Regions from separate parts of the Bacillus swezeyi genome, predicted to be linked through region 1. Evidence: riboswitches for the same ligand, from Rfam matches in the RefSeq annotation. Region 1 holds a riboswitch; each other region holds the start of a gene.
What was found. Region 1 has a riboswitch for S-adenosylmethionine ahead of mtnW (2,3-diketo-5-methylthiopentyl-1-phosphate enolase). Riboswitches for the same ligand answer to the same signal wherever they lie in the genome.
Positions count from the first base shown of each region.

Region 1 (4,186 bases):
CTGGTTGCAGGAAACCAATCTCTTGCCGCAAGTTCCCTTTTTACTTCGGCCAGCTCCTGCCAGCGCTTTTGCTTCACAACCATTCCTTCACCTCCAAGGTCTCTTCAAGTGTACGTTTCACATCGTAAAAATCCTCAAACGCAACATGATGCAAATGCAGATCTTCACATTCCTTCAGCAAATAATCACGGGCTATGCACAAATCAGAACATTTGGCTGCTTCAACATCTGTAACAGAATCCCCGATCATCACGAGGAAGTCTCCCTCTCCCTGAAGCTTGCGGATGATCGAAGGCTTGCAGCAGCCGCATTCATTTTCGCATTTGTCATCGCACAGATGCGGCCATTTGATCAAGATGCTGTCACCTTGAAAATCAGCCTGATTGCAATAGATGCGATTTTTTTCCACAATCCCTTCCAGCAAAGGGTAAACAAAAAAATCCATACCCCCGCTGATGACGTAAAATGGGAGCCCGTGATCATCCAGGAAGGAAACAAATTCTTTAAACCCATCACGGATCTTCGCTTGCTCGAGTACATATGCCGTCATCTCATCCTTGAGACTGCTCGGCAAAAGCCCAAACATGCCCCCGACTCCTTCCTTGATCGGCAGTTCCTTGGAGAGAACGCCGTCTTTTAAAGCGAGCCACTCTTTCGGAGCAAACTTTTTCATGATGCTGATGATGTTGTCATTTGTTGTAATCGTCCCGTCAAAATCGCAGATGATCAGCGGCTTTCTCATACAGAAACCTCGGCCTTCCCCCATTTTTCAAGGGCGAGTCTTAAATCAGGGGAGCGTTTTGCTTTTTCTTCGACAGGCTCGGCTTCAAGAACGGCTTCGATGATCGCTCTAAACGCCCTTCCTCCGCCTGCGGCTCCGTTTGGATGGCCGTGAATGCCGCCGCCCGCATTAATGATATGGTCAATGCCAAAGTCTTTCATCAAGAGCGGGACCATGCCGGGATGAATGCCCGCCGACGGTACGGCGAAAGACGGTTTAAAGACATCCTCTTTCGTGCATTCATCATGAATGGCGAGCGTTTCCCGCTTCGCGAGGGCGACGCTTCCATACGGAGAAGGAAACAGGCTGAAATCAGCCCCTAGATAACGATTCAGCTTGCCCAGCAAAAGTGAATGGGAAAAACCGTAATACGGTGAAGAAGTAAGTGCACCGCTGACGGCCGGATGAGCCATAATCGGCAGCGGTATTTCGTCGTCTTCTGCAAGGCTTTGGAGGACATCCAGCCCGTAGGCAAATACATTAAACAGCAAAACATCGGCACCTAGCTCAGCGGCCTTTTTCGCTTTGCCTTTCAGCTCCAGCGTCCTTCCCGTCAAATTAACGGCGTAAAGCGTTCTATGGCCGGTTTCTTCATAGGTGTTCTGAAGCACTTTTTTGCCTTCGATGATTCGTTTTTCGAAAGGGGCACTGCCGGTTTCAAACAAGATTTCGTCATCCTTGATCAAGTCCACCCCGCCGAGCGCCTGCTGTCTCAGCTGTTCCTTCAAATCTTCCATACTGCGGCCGATAACGCCTTTGAAAATGCTCATCAATAGCGGCCTTTCAAATTCGCCGATTTTTTTGCGAATGCCGTACACCCCGTATGCCGGACCTGGCAGTGATTGTTTAAACGTTTTGGAAAATGCCAAATCTGCCAATTTGACTTTTCCGTCAAGTGACAGCTTTCCAAAAACGGTCGTCAAGACGGCCGGAATATCGCTGGTGAAATTGGCTTCTGGATAGGCAATGGTGACCACTGCCTGTTTTTCTCCCAAATCGCCTTCTGTTTCTTCAACCCGGACGACGCGTCCTTTATGCTTTTTTAATTGCTCCTGCTTCAGCTGCGGCAAATCCGTCCAAGACCCCACCGTCAGGCCGAGTGCAATCTGTTCAGCCCGCTTTTCTGGATGAGCTCCGGGATCTGTCAGGACATATGTTGCCTTAAGTTCACTCATTCTTAAGCTCCTTCCTGTTTGCATGCATATAAAAAAACCTCTTTTTGCATCTGTGCTAAAAAGAGGTTTCGTTTCTGCGATTCGAATCCTTATCTCTCAGCGCCAGCTGCAAGATTTAGCACCGTGCTTTAAAAGTCGGTTGCCGGGCTTCATCGGGCTCGTCCCTCTGCCTGCTCTTGATAAGAATATTGATTTTATAAATTATTTTGAATTATCCCATCGTTTTCCCCCGTTGTCAATGACAGACTCCGGTCTTCTTAAAAATATTCAGCCTGCCGATCCGGTTCGCCGCTTCCTGCAAGCGCTCTTCACTGGTGAGCAGGCCGACTCGCACATAGCCTTCGCCATATTGGCCGAATCCAATCCCCGGCGCTGTAACGACATTGGCTTTTTCCAGAAGCAAATCTGAAAATTCCTCTGATGTATAGCCTTCCGGGGCAGGCATCCATGCGAAAAAAGAGCCTTCCGGGGCAGCGGCGTCCCAACCGATATCGCGTACAGCCTTGATCCAGACGTCCCGCCTTTTTTCATACCGCTCATTTTGCTCTTTTACGCAGCTTTGATCTGAAAGCAGAGCGGCCGCTGCGGCGTCCTGCACCGCTTTAAAAAGGCTGACATACATATGATCCTGGTAAAGATTCAACGCTTCGATCACAGAGGCATTGCCCACAGCAAAGCCGACTCTCCACCCCGCCATATTGTACGTTTTAGAAAGTGTATAAATTTCGATTCCGACTTCCTTTGCGCCTTCTGTTTCAAGAAAGCTGACCGGCTTTTGGCCGTCATAGCCGATCGCCCCGTAGGCAAAATCATGTACGATGCAAATGCCGTTGTCTTTGGCGAATTGGACGGTTTCTGCAAAAAAAGCAGATGTAGCCTGGGCTCCCGTCGGGTTGTTCGGATAGTTCAAGTACATCAGCTTCGCTTTTTCTTTTACATCTGCCGGAATCACGCTGAAGTCGGGCAGAAAGTGATTGTCCTTTGTGAGCGGCATCGTTTCCATGACGGCTTTTGCCAGCTCAACACCTGACCAATAATCGGGATATCCCGGGTCAGGAACAAGCACGGCATCACCCGGGTTTAACAGACATTGCGGCAGCTCTACGAGACCCGCTTTTCCTCCAAACAATACGGCGACTTCCCGTTCAGGATCGACAGAAACGCCATACTCTCTTTTATAAAATTCGGCTGCCGCCTCTTTCAGCGAACGGCTCCCGCGAAAAGCGGAATATTGATGATTTTCGGGGTTGCGCACGGCTTCTGCCATCGCTTCGACAATATGGTCCGGTGTCGGCTGATCGGGATTTCCCTGACCGAGGTTGATCACATCATGGCCGGCTGCGATTTTTGCATTCACCTTTTTGACCAAGGAAGCAAAAAATTGCTCCGGCAGCTCTTTTAGCACATTTGAAAGCTCAAATTTCATTTTTTTCACCCGCTTTGAAAAATTCTTGAAATGATAGTCCATCATCATATATTGTTAAAGGTAAAATGTAAAGTAAAAAATGAGGTGACCCAGAGTGAAACGGACGATTTCCTGCCTGCAATTCAATATATCTTACGGCAACCCTTCAGAAAACTTCAAAAAAGCAGAACGGCTGATTGAAGCGGAAAGCAGCCATGCGGATATCCTTGTTCTCCCCGAACTTTGGACGACGGGTTATGATTTAAAAAACCTTGATACAATCGGCGACGAAGACGGAAAACAAACCAAGACATGGCTTCAGAAAACGGCGAAAGCGAACAATGTCCATATTGTGTGCGGTTCAGTCGCCGTTAAAAAAAAGAATGGTGTATACAACACCATGTACATCGCAGACAAAAACGGAAACCTGATCAAAGAATACAGCAAAGCACACCTTTTTCAGCTGATGGATGAGCATCTCTATTTATCTTCCGGTTCGGCTGACGGCAGTTTTGAGATTGAAGGTGCACGAGCTGCGGGATTTATCTGCTATGACATCCGTTTTCCGGAATGGATCAGGAAGCACACTTCAAAAGGAGCGGGCATCATCTTCGTATCGGCGGAATGGCCCCGGCCGAGGCTCGATCATTGGCGAAGCCTTTTAATAGCCAGAGCCATTGAAAATCAATGCTTTGTCGCAGCTTGCAACTGTTCAGGAAAAGACCCTGCAAACGAATTTGCCGGCCACAGCATGATCATAGATCCGCTCGGGCATGTACTCGCAGAAGCCGGACATGAAGAAACGGTTGTCAAAGCTGAGATTGA
Region 1 is NZ_CP133085.1:1,656,003-1,660,188, reverse strand. Features, by position in the region: gene RBH91_RS08225 (methylthioribulose 1-phosphate dehydratase) at 1-83, opposite strand, end outside; gene mtnX (2-hydroxy-3-keto-5-methylthiopentenyl-1-phosphate phosphatase) at 74-742, opposite strand; gene mtnW (2,3-diketo-5-methylthiopentyl-1-phosphate enolase) at 739-1,956, opposite strand; SAM riboswitch class I at 2,043-2,142, opposite strand; gene RBH91_RS08210 (pyridoxal phosphate-dependent aminotransferase) at 2,192-3,382, opposite strand; gene RBH91_RS08205 (carbon-nitrogen family hydrolase) at 3,477-4,186, shown strand, end outside.

Region 2 (4,186 bases), 1.8 Mb from region 1:
ATTCAAATGCAGTTGTCAGCAAAATGCCGATTGGAAGCAGCCGTTTTTTCCAGCCGCTTTCCTCTTGGTAGAGGCGGACCAGTGCCGTCCAGCCTGCACCAGCCAAAGCGGCAATCGGTGCTGCCAGCATGATCAGATAGTAATGGTGGAAGAATCCCGCGACGCTGAAGAATGCAGCGACCGGCACAAGCCACATCGTCCAGTAAATCGTTTCATTCGTTGTGTCATTAAATTTTCTTTGACCGCGAAGGCCTGTAATCAGTAAACCGATAATACCGAATAATACAAACGGGATCAGCCAGCTTGCCTGACCTGAAAGCTCAGATTGGAACAATCTCAGCGGTCCCGGTGTACCTGTGCCGAAAGAGCCTGCTCCATTTCCGCCGCCTCCGGGGCCGCCTCCGCCGCTTTGAACATCCCCTTGTTGGCCGTCCGGTCCGCCAGCAGGCATCTCGCCTCCGCTTGGCGGAGTCATTTGTTCATTTGATGAGTCTGAACTGTTATCGGAACTGCCGTTTTGCTGCTGCGGCATTTCCTGCTGCTGGTTCTTTTGATCTTGATCAGAAGAAGCGGCTCCCCCGCCTCCGCCATTTTGTCCTGTGAGACGCTGGATTCCGTTGTAGCCAAAAGCGAGCTCAAGTACAGAGTTGGTTTGGCTGCTTCCGATATAAGGCCGCGAACTCTCCGGCTGGCTGTCGACGATGACTGCCCAGGAAACGGAAACACCTGCCAGGACAATGACTGATGTTATAAGAGATACAATTTTTTTGCGAATGGTCGTCTTAGCTGCAATCAGATAAAATAGCAGGAATGCCGGTAACACCATATAAGCCTGCAGCATTTTCACGTTAAAGCCGACGCCGACCATAAAGAAGGATGCGATGAGCCACAACATTTTTCCTGTGCGGACTGCTTTAAACAACATCCAGGTTGCAAACATCAAACAAAGGACGAGAATGCTGTCAACGTTGTTTGTGTGGCTGACTGCAACGGCAATCGGTGTACATGCCATCACGAGAGCAGCAATTCTTGCCGCCGTTTTTCCAAAGGTCGGTTTTACAATAAAGTACAAGAGTGATACAGAGATCACTTCAGCGATCGCTTCGGGCAGAACGACGCTCCAGCCGTGCACGCCGAATACGAGAGCGAATAGTGTTTGAATCCATAATGCGACAGGCGGTTTATCAACAGTTACAAAGCCTGCCGGGTCAAAAGATGCGTAAAAGAAGTTATGAAAGCTTTGGGTCATACTTTCCACGGCCGCCGTATAGTAGGCGTTGTCTGTGTCGCTATTCCAGATGCCGTAAAGATTTAAACCTGCAGATAATACGAGAATCAAAATTAGGAATATATCAATTTTCCTTTTCTTTTTCATTATTCGGTCACCTCACTTAAAAGCATTATAGAAGCCAAATATGATCAAACTATGAACAAATCAAGAAGGATTTTTAAATTGTAAAAGTGGACAAAAAAAAGAGACATACCTAAGGAAAGGTATATCTCAAAGTGATCTGAATTTATTTCCACACATCTTCTGCAATCTCAATCACATGGCGCAGCTTCTCCCACTGCTGCTCTTCAGTCAGCAGGTTGCCTTCTTCTGTAGAGGCGAAGCCGCACTGCGGGCTCAAACAAAGCTGGTTCAGATCAACATAGCGTGAAGCCTCTTCAATGCGCCGCTTAATTGCATCCGGACTTTCAAGCTCCCCGAATTTAGATGTGATGAGGCCGAGGACGATTTGCAAGTCTTTCCGTTTCACGAAACGAAGCGGGTCAAAGCCTCCGGAGCGTTCATCATCGAATTCAAGGAAGAGTCCGTCAAGGTTTAATCCGTCGAAAATGGTTTCCGCCGCGGCGTCGTATCCGCCTGATGCCGCCCATGTCGAACGGAAGTTTCCGCGGCAAATGTGCATTGTTACAGTTAAATCATCGGGGCGTCCGTCAAGTGCTTCATTGATGGTGTTGGCAAAGGATTGGCGCAGCTCATCAGGTTTGCGGCCGAAGGCCTTGATCTGCTCTTGCCCCTTTTCTGAGAAAAATACTGCCCAAGCCGTGTCATCCAGCTGCAGATAACGGCAGCCGGCATCATAGAATGCGCGGATTGCTTTTTTGTAAGCCTGCGCTACATCATGATTGAACTCATCGAGATCCTTGTATGCACTTTCTTCCAGCTTCCCTCTGAAAAACAGCATATTCGGACTTGGAATCGTCATTTTCGGCGTATGGGTGCCTGCAATACTATGAAGAAATTGATAATCTTCAAGCATCGGGTGATTCGTAAAATCAAGTTTGCCATTTACTTTTATGCCGCGTGCTTTTGTTTTCGTATTGTGGAATTGAATGCCGCTTTCAGGTACATAGCCTTCAACACCGTCTAAGCCTTCCAGAAAATCAAAGTGCCACCAAGCCCGGCGGAACTCCCCGTCCGTCACGGCTTTCAGCCCGATCTCTTTTTGCTTTTCTACGATGCGCTGAATCTCTTCATTCTCAATCTCACGCAATTGTTCAGCGGTCATCTCACCGGCCGCTCTTTGGAGGCGCGCCTTTTTAACAGGTTCTGACCTTAAGAGGCTTCCTACTTGATCAGCTCGGTACGGCCCCTTTTTTTGTGTTCGCGTTTCCTGTGACCACTCAGTTGATTGTGTCATGATCGATCCCTCTTTCTTTTTTTGTCTTTATGGACATAAAAAAGCTCTTCCCTATCAGGAAGAGCTTGATATACAATCTCCTCCTTATCTTCAAGAACACGAATATGCTCTTAAGGATTTAGCACCATTCTGTCATAGACAGCGGTTGCCGGGTTTCACAGGGCCAGTCCCTCCACCACTCTTGATAAGGAAAACCTTTTTTATGCGATTTTTATAATAATTTTAATATTAATACTTTTTGTGAAAATGTCAATGGGTTTGCTAAAATCTTTCCCATGCTGTAAGAGGTTTAAGCATCTTTCCATACAGCTTTATACTTTTTTTGATATTTTTCATTTTCTTCCTTAGAAACCAAATCTATTGCGATCTGCTTGATTTCTTCAGCATTTATCGCATCGTATAAATGTCTGAGGCCTTGAATGATATCAAATCGAATCAACGTATGATTTTTTTCCGGCAAGCAGTTGTTAAAACGTTCAACAAGATGATACAGGACCATCTCTCGCTGTTCTGTCCCGGCCAAGCCAACCCTCCAAATCGATTGCAGACTGTGCCTTGCGGTGACAAACTTCTCATCTTTTGTCACTTTCCATAATTCAGGAAAATCCTTCAAGATCCTTTTATCCGGATCACTGATCGCTAAATAAGAAAGGAATTGTGCTGCTCTTGATCTTTTATGATGGTCTTGATGATGAAGGTCTTCTATTAATTGATCCCAAACCTCATATGCCCAGTCCACTTCTTTTTCAGCGGCGGCTAGAATGTTTTGATAGGCTTCATACTGGATATTTTTATCTTTGGACTCCAGGTTTGCAAAATACGTCTGAATGAAATGGTCCATTTAAGCATCTCCCATTTTGAAAATTGTTGAGAAAAGATTAACTGATTTATTGGGTTTTGACAAATTGCTTTTTCGGTTCTTTTTCGACAGAGTGGGATACATGTCATTTTAAATGAGGTGTCCCAATGAATGGAGTCCCCATGAATAAGCTGGATAAGGTATACGACATGCTGGAAAGAATTGAATACAGTGCTTATACACGTGAAAGCGCTGGTATTTGAAGTGAATACTTGGATATTTTTTAAATGTTTAACTTAAAATAGAAACTTTTTCCCTTCGTCATCGGTCTAAAATGTGTACCTATTTTGAAAATGGGTAATATAAAAATGACACTTTTAAGGAGGCTGAATGATGAAGAAAAGGACATTTTTGAAAGCTGCCGGTATTTTGATGACAGGGCTCTTGGTTTTTACGATGTTTGGCGGGACTGCTCAAGCGGCAAATGGCAATAAACCGATGGTGACGAGCCATACATATAAAAATGTGAAGGAGCTGAAATATCCGCAGGTCAAAAACTTGAGCAGCAAATCTCTGCAAAACAAGATCAACAATGACTTCAAAAGATATATTGAACAGTCTTATCAAGATTATTTAAAAAATAAAAAAGGCGGTGAACAGCACGGTTATCAAACGGCGTACCAAACGTCTTTCGAGGTAAAATATCTGAACGACAAAAAACTGAGCATCCAGACGGCGA
Region 2 is NZ_CP133085.1:4,334,238-4,338,423, reverse strand. Features, by position in the region: gene RBH91_RS21680 (glycosyltransferase family 39 protein) at 1-1,375, opposite strand, end outside; gene RBH91_RS21675 (5-methyltetrahydropteroyltriglutamate--homocysteine S-methyltransferase) at 1,518-2,648, opposite strand; SAM riboswitch class I at 2,730-2,839, opposite strand; gene RBH91_RS21670 (hypothetical protein) at 2,938-3,489, opposite strand; gene RBH91_RS21665 (DUF3298 and DUF4163 domain-containing protein) at 3,841-4,186, shown strand, end outside.
Region 2: another riboswitch for S-adenosylmethionine. It lies ahead of RBH91_RS21675 (5-methyltetrahydropteroyltriglutamate--homocysteine S-methyltransferase); the one in region 1 lies ahead of mtnW (2,3-diketo-5-methylthiopentyl-1-phosphate enolase).

Region 3 (4,186 bases), 300 kb from region 1:
TCCCGAAGGGACAGGCCGCGGCTGCAGTGAAGCCACTTCATCGGCTAATGCTTTAATATGGACGGGCGTCGTTCCGCAGCAGCCCCCGACAATGTTCAGCCAGCCTTCTTCAGCAAAAGCCTTGATTTTTTTCGCCAATGACTGTGGAGATTCGTGATATTGTCCTTCTTCATCAGGAAGTCCGGCATTTGGATAACAGCTCACGGCCGTCTGGGCAAGCGAAGAAAGGGTCCTGATGTGATCCGTCATAAATTCAGGGCCTGTCGCGCAATTTAAGCCGACGCTGATCGGCTTCATATGTTCAAGGGAGATGTAAAAGGATTCGATATCCTGACCGGCAAGCGTCGTGCCCATAGGTTCTATCGTTCCCGACACCATAAGGGGAAGGGGGGTGCCGGTCTTTTCAAAGGCTTGCCGGATGCCGATAAAACCGGCTTTTACATTCAGCATATCCTGGCTCGTTTCAAGCAGCAAAAGGTCCGCTCCGCCCGTAATCAGCGCTCTCGCCTGTTCCTCGTAATTGGCGATCAGCTCGTCAAATGTCGTACCGCCTGTGACGGACAGGGTTTTCGTCGTCGGACCCATTGCGCCTGCGACGAACCTTGGCCATTCAGGTGTCGAATATTTTTCAGCGGCGGCTTTTGCGAGCCTGACAGAGGCGAGGTTTACCTCATAGGCGAGATGTCCGAGATCATACTCATCCAAAACAAGCCGGGTCGCTCCGAATGTATTGGTCTCAATGATATCGGCTTTAGCGGCGAGATACGCTTCATGGATTCCCTGGATGATGTGGGGCGCCGTTATGCTCAAGTGTTCATTACATCCTTCATAGGCCTCGCCTCCGAAGTCTGCGGCGGACAGATTGGCGTTTTGAATCATCGTTCCCATCGCCCCGTCAAGGACGAGGATTTTTTTCTTCAGCTGGTCATTGATGTTAGGCATTTGTCGTCTCCTTTTCTTTCTTGTGAATATAAGCCGTCAGTTCTGCGGTTAAATCAGATCGTAAAAACGGTGTGATCAAATAAATGCCGTTAAACAAATCGCATGCTGTATCAAGCAGAGAGCGCGCGATCGCAAGCCCTTCCTCAGCCTGTTTTTGCTTATCATTTCCCGCAAGCGCCATTTTTTCGCGGATCGCGTCTGACAGCTTGATGCCGGGAATTTCATTATGGATAAACTCCGCATTTCGGCTGCTTGTCAAAGGCATAACGCCGATATAGATCGGGGTTTTGAGATGCTTTGTTTCTTCATGAATCTTGATGAGCTGCTCCTCTGAGTAGACAGGCTGGGAAATAAAATAGTCAGCCCCGCAGTCGATTTTCTTCTCGATCCGTTTGACCGCTTTGTCAATATGTCTGACGTTCGGATTGAAGGCGGCCGCCACAGAAAAGTTCGTTTTCTTGCCGAGCGGTTTTCCCGAATAGGACAATCCTTCATTAAACTGTTTAATCAGGCTGATCAAATCGAATGATGTCAAGTCATAGACGGAGGTGGCTCCCGGGAAATCGCCGATCTTCGACGGATCTCCGGTAATCGCCAGTACATCTGACAGTCCGAGCGTATCAAGACCCATTAAATGAGACTGAAGGCCGATCAGGTTGCGGTCCCTGCATGTAATATGCACGAGCGATCTCATATCAAGCTGCTGTTTTAAAAGCGAGCCACAGGCAACATTGCTGATTCTCGGGGTGGCGAGAGAATTGTCCGCCAAAGTCAGGGCATCGATGCCGGCTGACTTCAATTCTTGGGCGGAGCGTAAAAACTTTTCAAAGTTTAATTGTTTAGGAGGGTCCAATTCGACGATGATGGACCGTTTTTCTTTTGCCAGCTCGTCTAAAGCAGGCTCTGTTCTTTCATGTCGGACGGCGGCCGCTGCTTTCTTTCTCGTTTTCACATGTTTTTCGGTGACCGGCGGAAGTCCTTTGACCGCTTCAGCCATCGCTCTGATGTGGTTCGGCGTCGTTCCGCAGCAGCCCCCGATGATGCGCGCGCCTTGATTGCGAAATTCCATCGCACTGTCTCTGAAATATTGATCATCTGTTTCATAGACGAGGCGCCCTTCGACTAGGGATGGGAGGCTGCTGTTTGGATAGACGGAAAGGTAGGCGTCTTCTAAAAGCGGCACTTCCTCAAGCGCATTGATCATGTGATATGGGCCGAGGCGGCAGTTGATGCCGACCACATCTGCTCCGAGGTCTGCCAAAAGCTTCAGGCCCTCGCTGAGCGAGGTTCCGTCTTGAAGAACGCCCTCTTCATGCATCGAAACGTTCAGAACGATCGGGAGTTCCGTTTCTTTTCTGGCAATCTTCAATACTTCGCGCGCTTCTTCAAGATCATAATAGGTTTCAAGAAGAAGACCGTCTGGCTGTTCATTTAGTAGAAGATAAAGCTGTTCGCGAAAGCTTCTTTTAATGTCTTCGAGTGAATACGCGTTTTTATTAAACGTCCGGATGCCGCCGAGCGTTCCGAGAACATGAGCGGAGCCCGCGGCAGAACGGGCGATGCGGACGGCTTTTTCATTGATTTGTTTCGTTTCGTCTTCAAGTCCGTATCTGGACAGCTTAATGAAGTTTGCACCATACGTGTTCGTTTGGATGATGTCGGCGCCTGCCTGCACGTACGCTTCATGGATGCGTTTCACCTCATCGGGCTTTGAGATATTCAATTCTTCAAAACAGCGGTCGATTCCGTAAGAATAGAGCAGCGTACCCATGGCGCCGTCAGCGATTAAAATTTTGCTTTTTATATCTTCAAATAAACCCATTGTTTTCCCCCTTGAAAATTTTGATAAATAAAAAAGTCTTCTGAAGAAGAAGACTTTTAAGCGACAAATGTCCGTCTTCTTATCTTCCAAGCAGTCTGCTTGCTGGATTTAGCACCTTGGTCATGAATATTCATTCACCGGTTGCTGAGGCTTCATAGGGCCAGTCCCTCTGCCTCTCTTGATAAGAACAGCTATTCAATTTGTATTGTTTACTTTTACTCAATTTACCGAAAATCGGGGGAATAATCAACAGTAAATTAAGAATTTATCGAAAATTTATAAATTGGACGTCAATCGGAAGGTCGGCTTCTCTGACAAGGCCGATGATTTGCTGGAGCTCGTCTTTATTTTTTCCGGTTACACGGATTTGATCATCCTGCACTTGGGATTTGACCTTAAGCCCCGATTTTTTGATCAAATTGTTGATTTTCTTTGCGTTTTCTTTATCGATGCCCTGCACCAATTTGCCGCGCTGTCTGACGGTGCCGCCGGAAGCGTTTTCCAGTTTGGCGTATTCGATGTTTTTTGTCGGGACATTGCGCTTGATCAGTTTGCCGACAAGGACGTCTTTGAGCTGGTTCATTTTAAATTCGTCGTCTGAGACAAGCACAAGCTCGTCACCGTCAAGTGTGATGTTGCTTTTTGATCCTTTGAAATCATAGCGTGTGCCGATTTCTTTAAGAGCGGTTTGAATTGCGTTTTGAACTTCAGGCATCTCAACCTTTGACACGATGTCAAATGAGCTTTCTTTTGCCATGTGAAAACCTCCATCCATTTTACTTATGAGTCAATTATAGTAGAATAAGGTGAAACTTCCAATATGGTACGGTTTTGCCTGGCCGTTATCTGGCAATAATTTGAACATTGGAGGAATACATCAATAGGACAGGTGCATGAAGAAAGGAAGAATCAATATGAGACCGGGACAGCAATTAACTTTGCAAATAGATCACAAAGCCGACTACGGGTACTTTTTGACGGACGGAGATGAATCGATTCTCCTCCATCACAGCGAGATCATTGAGGATATAGATGGTCTGGAAGAAGTCGACGTCTTTGTGTATGTCGATCATGAGGGGCGCTTGGCGGCTACGATGAGAAAACCGATCATCAGCGCTGATCACTACGATTGGGTAGAAGTCGTGGATGCCGTCAGCGGCATGGGGGTGTTCGTCGATGTCGGGCTCACAAAGGATGCGCTTGTCGCCATCGAGCATCTACCGCCTTATGAATCAGTCTGGCCTAAAAAAGGGGACAGGCTGTACTGCATGCTGAAAATCACGAGCCATGGACGGATGTTTGCCAAGCCGGCTCCGGAGGATAAGATCAGCGAGCTTTTTCACGATGCTTCGCCTGATTTCATGAATAAAGAGCTTTCAGGAACTGTATACCGTCTCATCGCTTCGGGATCTTTTATGATTT
Region 3 is NZ_CP133085.1:1,356,631-1,360,816, forward strand. Features, by position in the region: gene metH (methionine synthase) at 1-942, opposite strand, end outside; gene RBH91_RS06470 (bifunctional homocysteine S-methyltransferase/methylenetetrahydrofolate reductase) at 935-2,764, opposite strand; SAM riboswitch class I at 2,841-2,952, opposite strand; gene RBH91_RS06475 (YajQ family cyclic di-GMP-binding protein) at 3,030-3,521, opposite strand; gene RBH91_RS06480 (CvfB family protein) at 3,679-4,186, shown strand, end outside.
Region 3: another riboswitch for S-adenosylmethionine. It lies ahead of RBH91_RS06470 (bifunctional homocysteine S-methyltransferase/methylenetetrahydrofolate reductase); the one in region 1 lies ahead of mtnW (2,3-diketo-5-methylthiopentyl-1-phosphate enolase).

Region 4 (4,186 bases), 1.7 Mb from region 1:
ATATTCGATACTACCATACAGAAAATGTGTTCTGTCTGAGAAGAAAAAAAGCTTGTTTCTTCCATTATATGTGAAGATTTAGGTAATAATCTTGATTCATTTGATTCATTTTTACGTAATTACAATTACCTATTTTTTCTATGTCAGTCTTGGTGCTGCTGGATGGGGAGCTGCTTCTCTTTCCTGCTGTATAAAAATGCCGTCCCGATACCGATCATCAATAAAACGATCAGTACCGCCAGCAAAGCCTGCATGCTGAAAAAATCAACAAGCATCCCGCCAAAAAGAGGCCCGACCATTCTTCCTCCGGTGGCCATACTGTTGACAATCCCTTGATAAAAACCTTCTTTTCCCTGTGGAGCGAGACGGTTTGCTATTGTAGGGACAGCCGGCCATACAAGCATTTCACCGATCGTCAGCACGATCATCGCAGCAAGGAATGCCTGAAATTGTTCTGCCGCAAACAGAATACCGTAGGCGAACATAAAAATAACAAAGCCGATCACGATCTGTTTTAACAGCGATTCGGCAAATCGTTTGACAAAGAAGCCGATAAGCGGCTGCCCAAAGACGATAAGCGCGCCGTTCACAGTCCATAACAGGCTGTACTGGCCAAGAGATACACCAAGCTCCTGAGTATGTGAAGCGATGGTGGAAGACCATTGAGAATAAGCGATCCAGCCCAGAAGATACCCCGTACATATGATCATGAGGGCGTGAAACCTCGGCTTCACGCTAACCGAATCGGCGTGATCCAAAACGGATGACTGAACGGTCTTTTCCGTCCGAATATGTTTAAATCCGAAAAATGCAATCAAGAAAAACACCGCGTAAAGCATCGCATTCGCAAGAAATACATAAGTGAAGGAAAAGGAAGCGACAAGTCCTCCGAGCGCCGAACCAACTGCAACCCCCGCATTTTGCGCCACATACACTGCATTAAATGCTTTTCTTCCGCCCTTAGGCCAAACCGAACCGGCCATTGCATAACAGGCCGGAAAAACAATGCCGGAGCCAAAGCCGGCTGCTGTCAACAAAAGAATGTAAGCGGTCCAGTCGTGAAAAAAGACAAGCCCTGACAGGCATGCAAACGTCATGACGATTCCTAAAAGAACCGTTTTAAAACCGCCGATCTTATCAAATAGAAATCCACCGCACAAGTTGCCGATGACATTTGCACCTGAGTTCAGCATTAACACGAATCCGGCAGCCGTTAATGACTTGCCCAAATGCTGATGGATATAGATGGTATTCAGCGGCCACAAAAAAGAAGCTCCTGTTACATTGATAAACATCCCGATGACCAAAAGCCATAACGTTCGCGGCATTGTGTTTCCTTCTTTCTGATTTTAGTTCCTCCTAGATTCTATTCGTTTCGGGCGGATTTTTCAATTGACAGGTTTTGATTTTCGGCCGCAAAAAATCCCCTTTTTGCTAAAGGAGATTTTTTGCACTTTGCTATTCCGTCATCCATTTCGGCTTTCCAAAACCCGCAAATGCTTGATCAATGGTTTCTTCAAAAGCCTTGGATTTGATCACTTCTTTTAAATCTTCGGCAAACTGCTTATCTTTGTTTTTTCCATCCACAACGACTTGATTGCGGTAGCGGTCAGGCATATTTTCAAGCGCCAGTGCATCCTGCAGCTTCATATTGGCCGACAGGGCGAAATTTCCGGGCACAGCGGCGATATCCAGATCTTCCACAGCCCGCGGCAGGTTCGCAGATTCAAGCTGTTTAAATGTCAATTTTTTTGGATTTTCCGCAATATCGTGAACCGAGGCCTTTAATGTATCGATATTATTTTTAAGCTTAATCAGCCCCTGATCCTTTAATGTTAAAAATGCCCTGGCGGCGTTAGCCGGATCATTCGGAATGGCCACTTCCGCACCGGCCTCAACATCTTTCAAATCCTGATATTTTTCTGAATAAAGCCCCATCGGCGCCGTCGGCACTGTCATCAGGCCGGTGAGGTTTTTATGATTTTCCCGATTGTATGCCTTCATAAAGACTTCATGCTGAAACAGATTGGCGTCAAGTTCGCCCTCGCTTAATGCTGTATTCGGCTGAACATAATCGGTAAATTCAATGGTCTCTACTTTATAGCCCTTTTTCTCAAGTTCAGGCTGAATCGCCTTTGTGACCATATCATAATACGGACCTGCGGTTGCGCCGATCCTGATCGTCTTGCCTCCGCTTTCCGCGCCGTTTCCGCATGCGGCAAGGAGTGTGATGATGCTCGTTAATACAAGTGCAGACGCCCATTTTACATATTTCTTCATGTTATTCTCCTCCTCCATCATAAAAAAAACTCTTTCAGCTAATCTGAAAGAGTTGTTCTTCAACTTATCTTTCAGAATGCATCTGACATTCTGCTGGATTTAGCACCTTGCATATGCAGGTTGCTGAGATTTCACAGGGCCAGTCCCTCCATCTCTCTTCATAAGCTCAATATTAATTTTTAAATGATTTCTCCATTTTACGTTTGAATATTTAGATTTGCAAGAAGTTTTTCATTGTAAACATTTTTTTCATAATGAGTTAAAATATGAATATCAAAACAGAAAGGAGAGGAATAATGGCATTCTTAATGATGATCGGGTTTTTATCTCTTATTTTTTCGATCGGCTATTTTGCATTTCATTTTATACGAAAGCTCTTTTCAAAAGATAAAAGGTTTTCCAGAAAAATCTTCTATCCTTGTTTTATCGGCGGGCTCCTCCTTCTCATCATCACAGCACCATTTAACGATCAAGAGACATATGCCGATACGAAAAAACCGGAAAATCTGACAGCACAAGTGAAAGAATTAACCTCTGAAAAGTCAAATTTACAAAAAGAACAAAAAGCATTAAAACAGCAGCTCAAACAAGCAAAAGAAAAACTAACAGCCACCCAAACAGAGAATGAAACGCTGAAAAAAGAAAACGAAAAACTCAACAAAGAAAAAGACGAGCTGACGAAAGACAAAACATCCCTGACTGAAAAACTGGAAAAAGCAGAAGTGAAAAGCGGGAATGCAAAAGCGGCGTCAAAAGAGAAGAGCGCTTCTGCTACAGCCCCGTCAAACAACAGCGGCGAATCTTCGGAAAACACCGCTCAAAGCAATCAAGAGTGCAAAATTAAGGGAAGCGTCAACCACATCTATCATACACCGGGAAGTACATACTACAACCGCACGAAAAACGTCGTCCAATGGTTCTGCTCAGAAAAAGAAGCCAGGGCAGCTGGATACAGTCCGCCTAAACGATAAAAAAGCCGGCATAGCGCCGGCTTTTCACCTTATAATTCTCTTCTTAATGCCGTCAGCACGTTCGTTTTTGTCGCTTTGACGGCCGGATTGAGGCCGGAAAGCATCGCGACGCCCGCGCTGATGGCGGTTGCGATGATGACAAGGCTCAACGGAATATAAGAGAATGTAATGTTGAACTCTTCCCCTCCGCCTTGAGTCATGGACGCCAGAATCGGCGGAACAATTTTGTTCACTAGAAAGCTGACGCCGTAAGAAATAACCACGCCGAAAACAGATCCGATGATGCCGATATAGGCGCTCTCCATCAAAAACATTTTCCGAATCACATTCGGGCTCGCACCGATCGCTTTCATAATACCGATCTCCTGCGTGCGCTCTTTGACGGCCATCGTCATCGTGTTGAAAATTCCGATCGCGGAAATGAGTACGGCAATGACGCCGACGAAAATCAGGCCGATTTTAAAAGCCATGAAAAACACATTGATACTATCAAGCTTTTTTGTCACTGAATCAACGTAAAACCCTTTGTCTTCCAAATCGCTTGTCAGCTGTCCAACATGCTCAAAGCTGTCCGCAAAAACAGACAACGTTTTTTGAATGGCACCATCATCTTTGTCCGTCTTCAAAAAACCGGTGAATTGTTTTGCCATTTCATCGCTGACATACACATGCGCATCGGTTGCCCAATCATATGAAGGCTTTTTTGTCACTCCGACAACTTTAAAATCGTACGTTTTTTCTTTGCCTTTTTCTCCTGTTTTCTGATCAATTCTTGAGACCTTTAATTCAATCGTTTTGCCGAGAATATCCTTTGTATAGCCTTTTGGCTCTTTTACATCTTCCGCATTACTGCTGAGCTGCTTTTCATATTCCTTCGCTTCTTTTTTCGTCCAGAATGTCTCTCCAAAATGATAGCCGACAACAATTTCATTCGG
Region 4 is NZ_CP133085.1:3,392,168-3,396,353, forward strand. Features, by position in the region: gene RBH91_RS16785 (MDR family MFS transporter) at 144-1,328, opposite strand; gene RBH91_RS16790 (MetQ/NlpA family ABC transporter substrate-binding protein) at 1,459-2,280, opposite strand; SAM riboswitch class I at 2,342-2,447, opposite strand; gene RBH91_RS16795 (coiled-coil domain-containing protein) at 2,577-3,251, shown strand; gene RBH91_RS16800 (ABC transporter permease) at 3,281-4,186, opposite strand, start outside.
Region 4: another riboswitch for S-adenosylmethionine. It lies ahead of RBH91_RS16790 (MetQ/NlpA family ABC transporter substrate-binding protein); the one in region 1 lies ahead of mtnW (2,3-diketo-5-methylthiopentyl-1-phosphate enolase).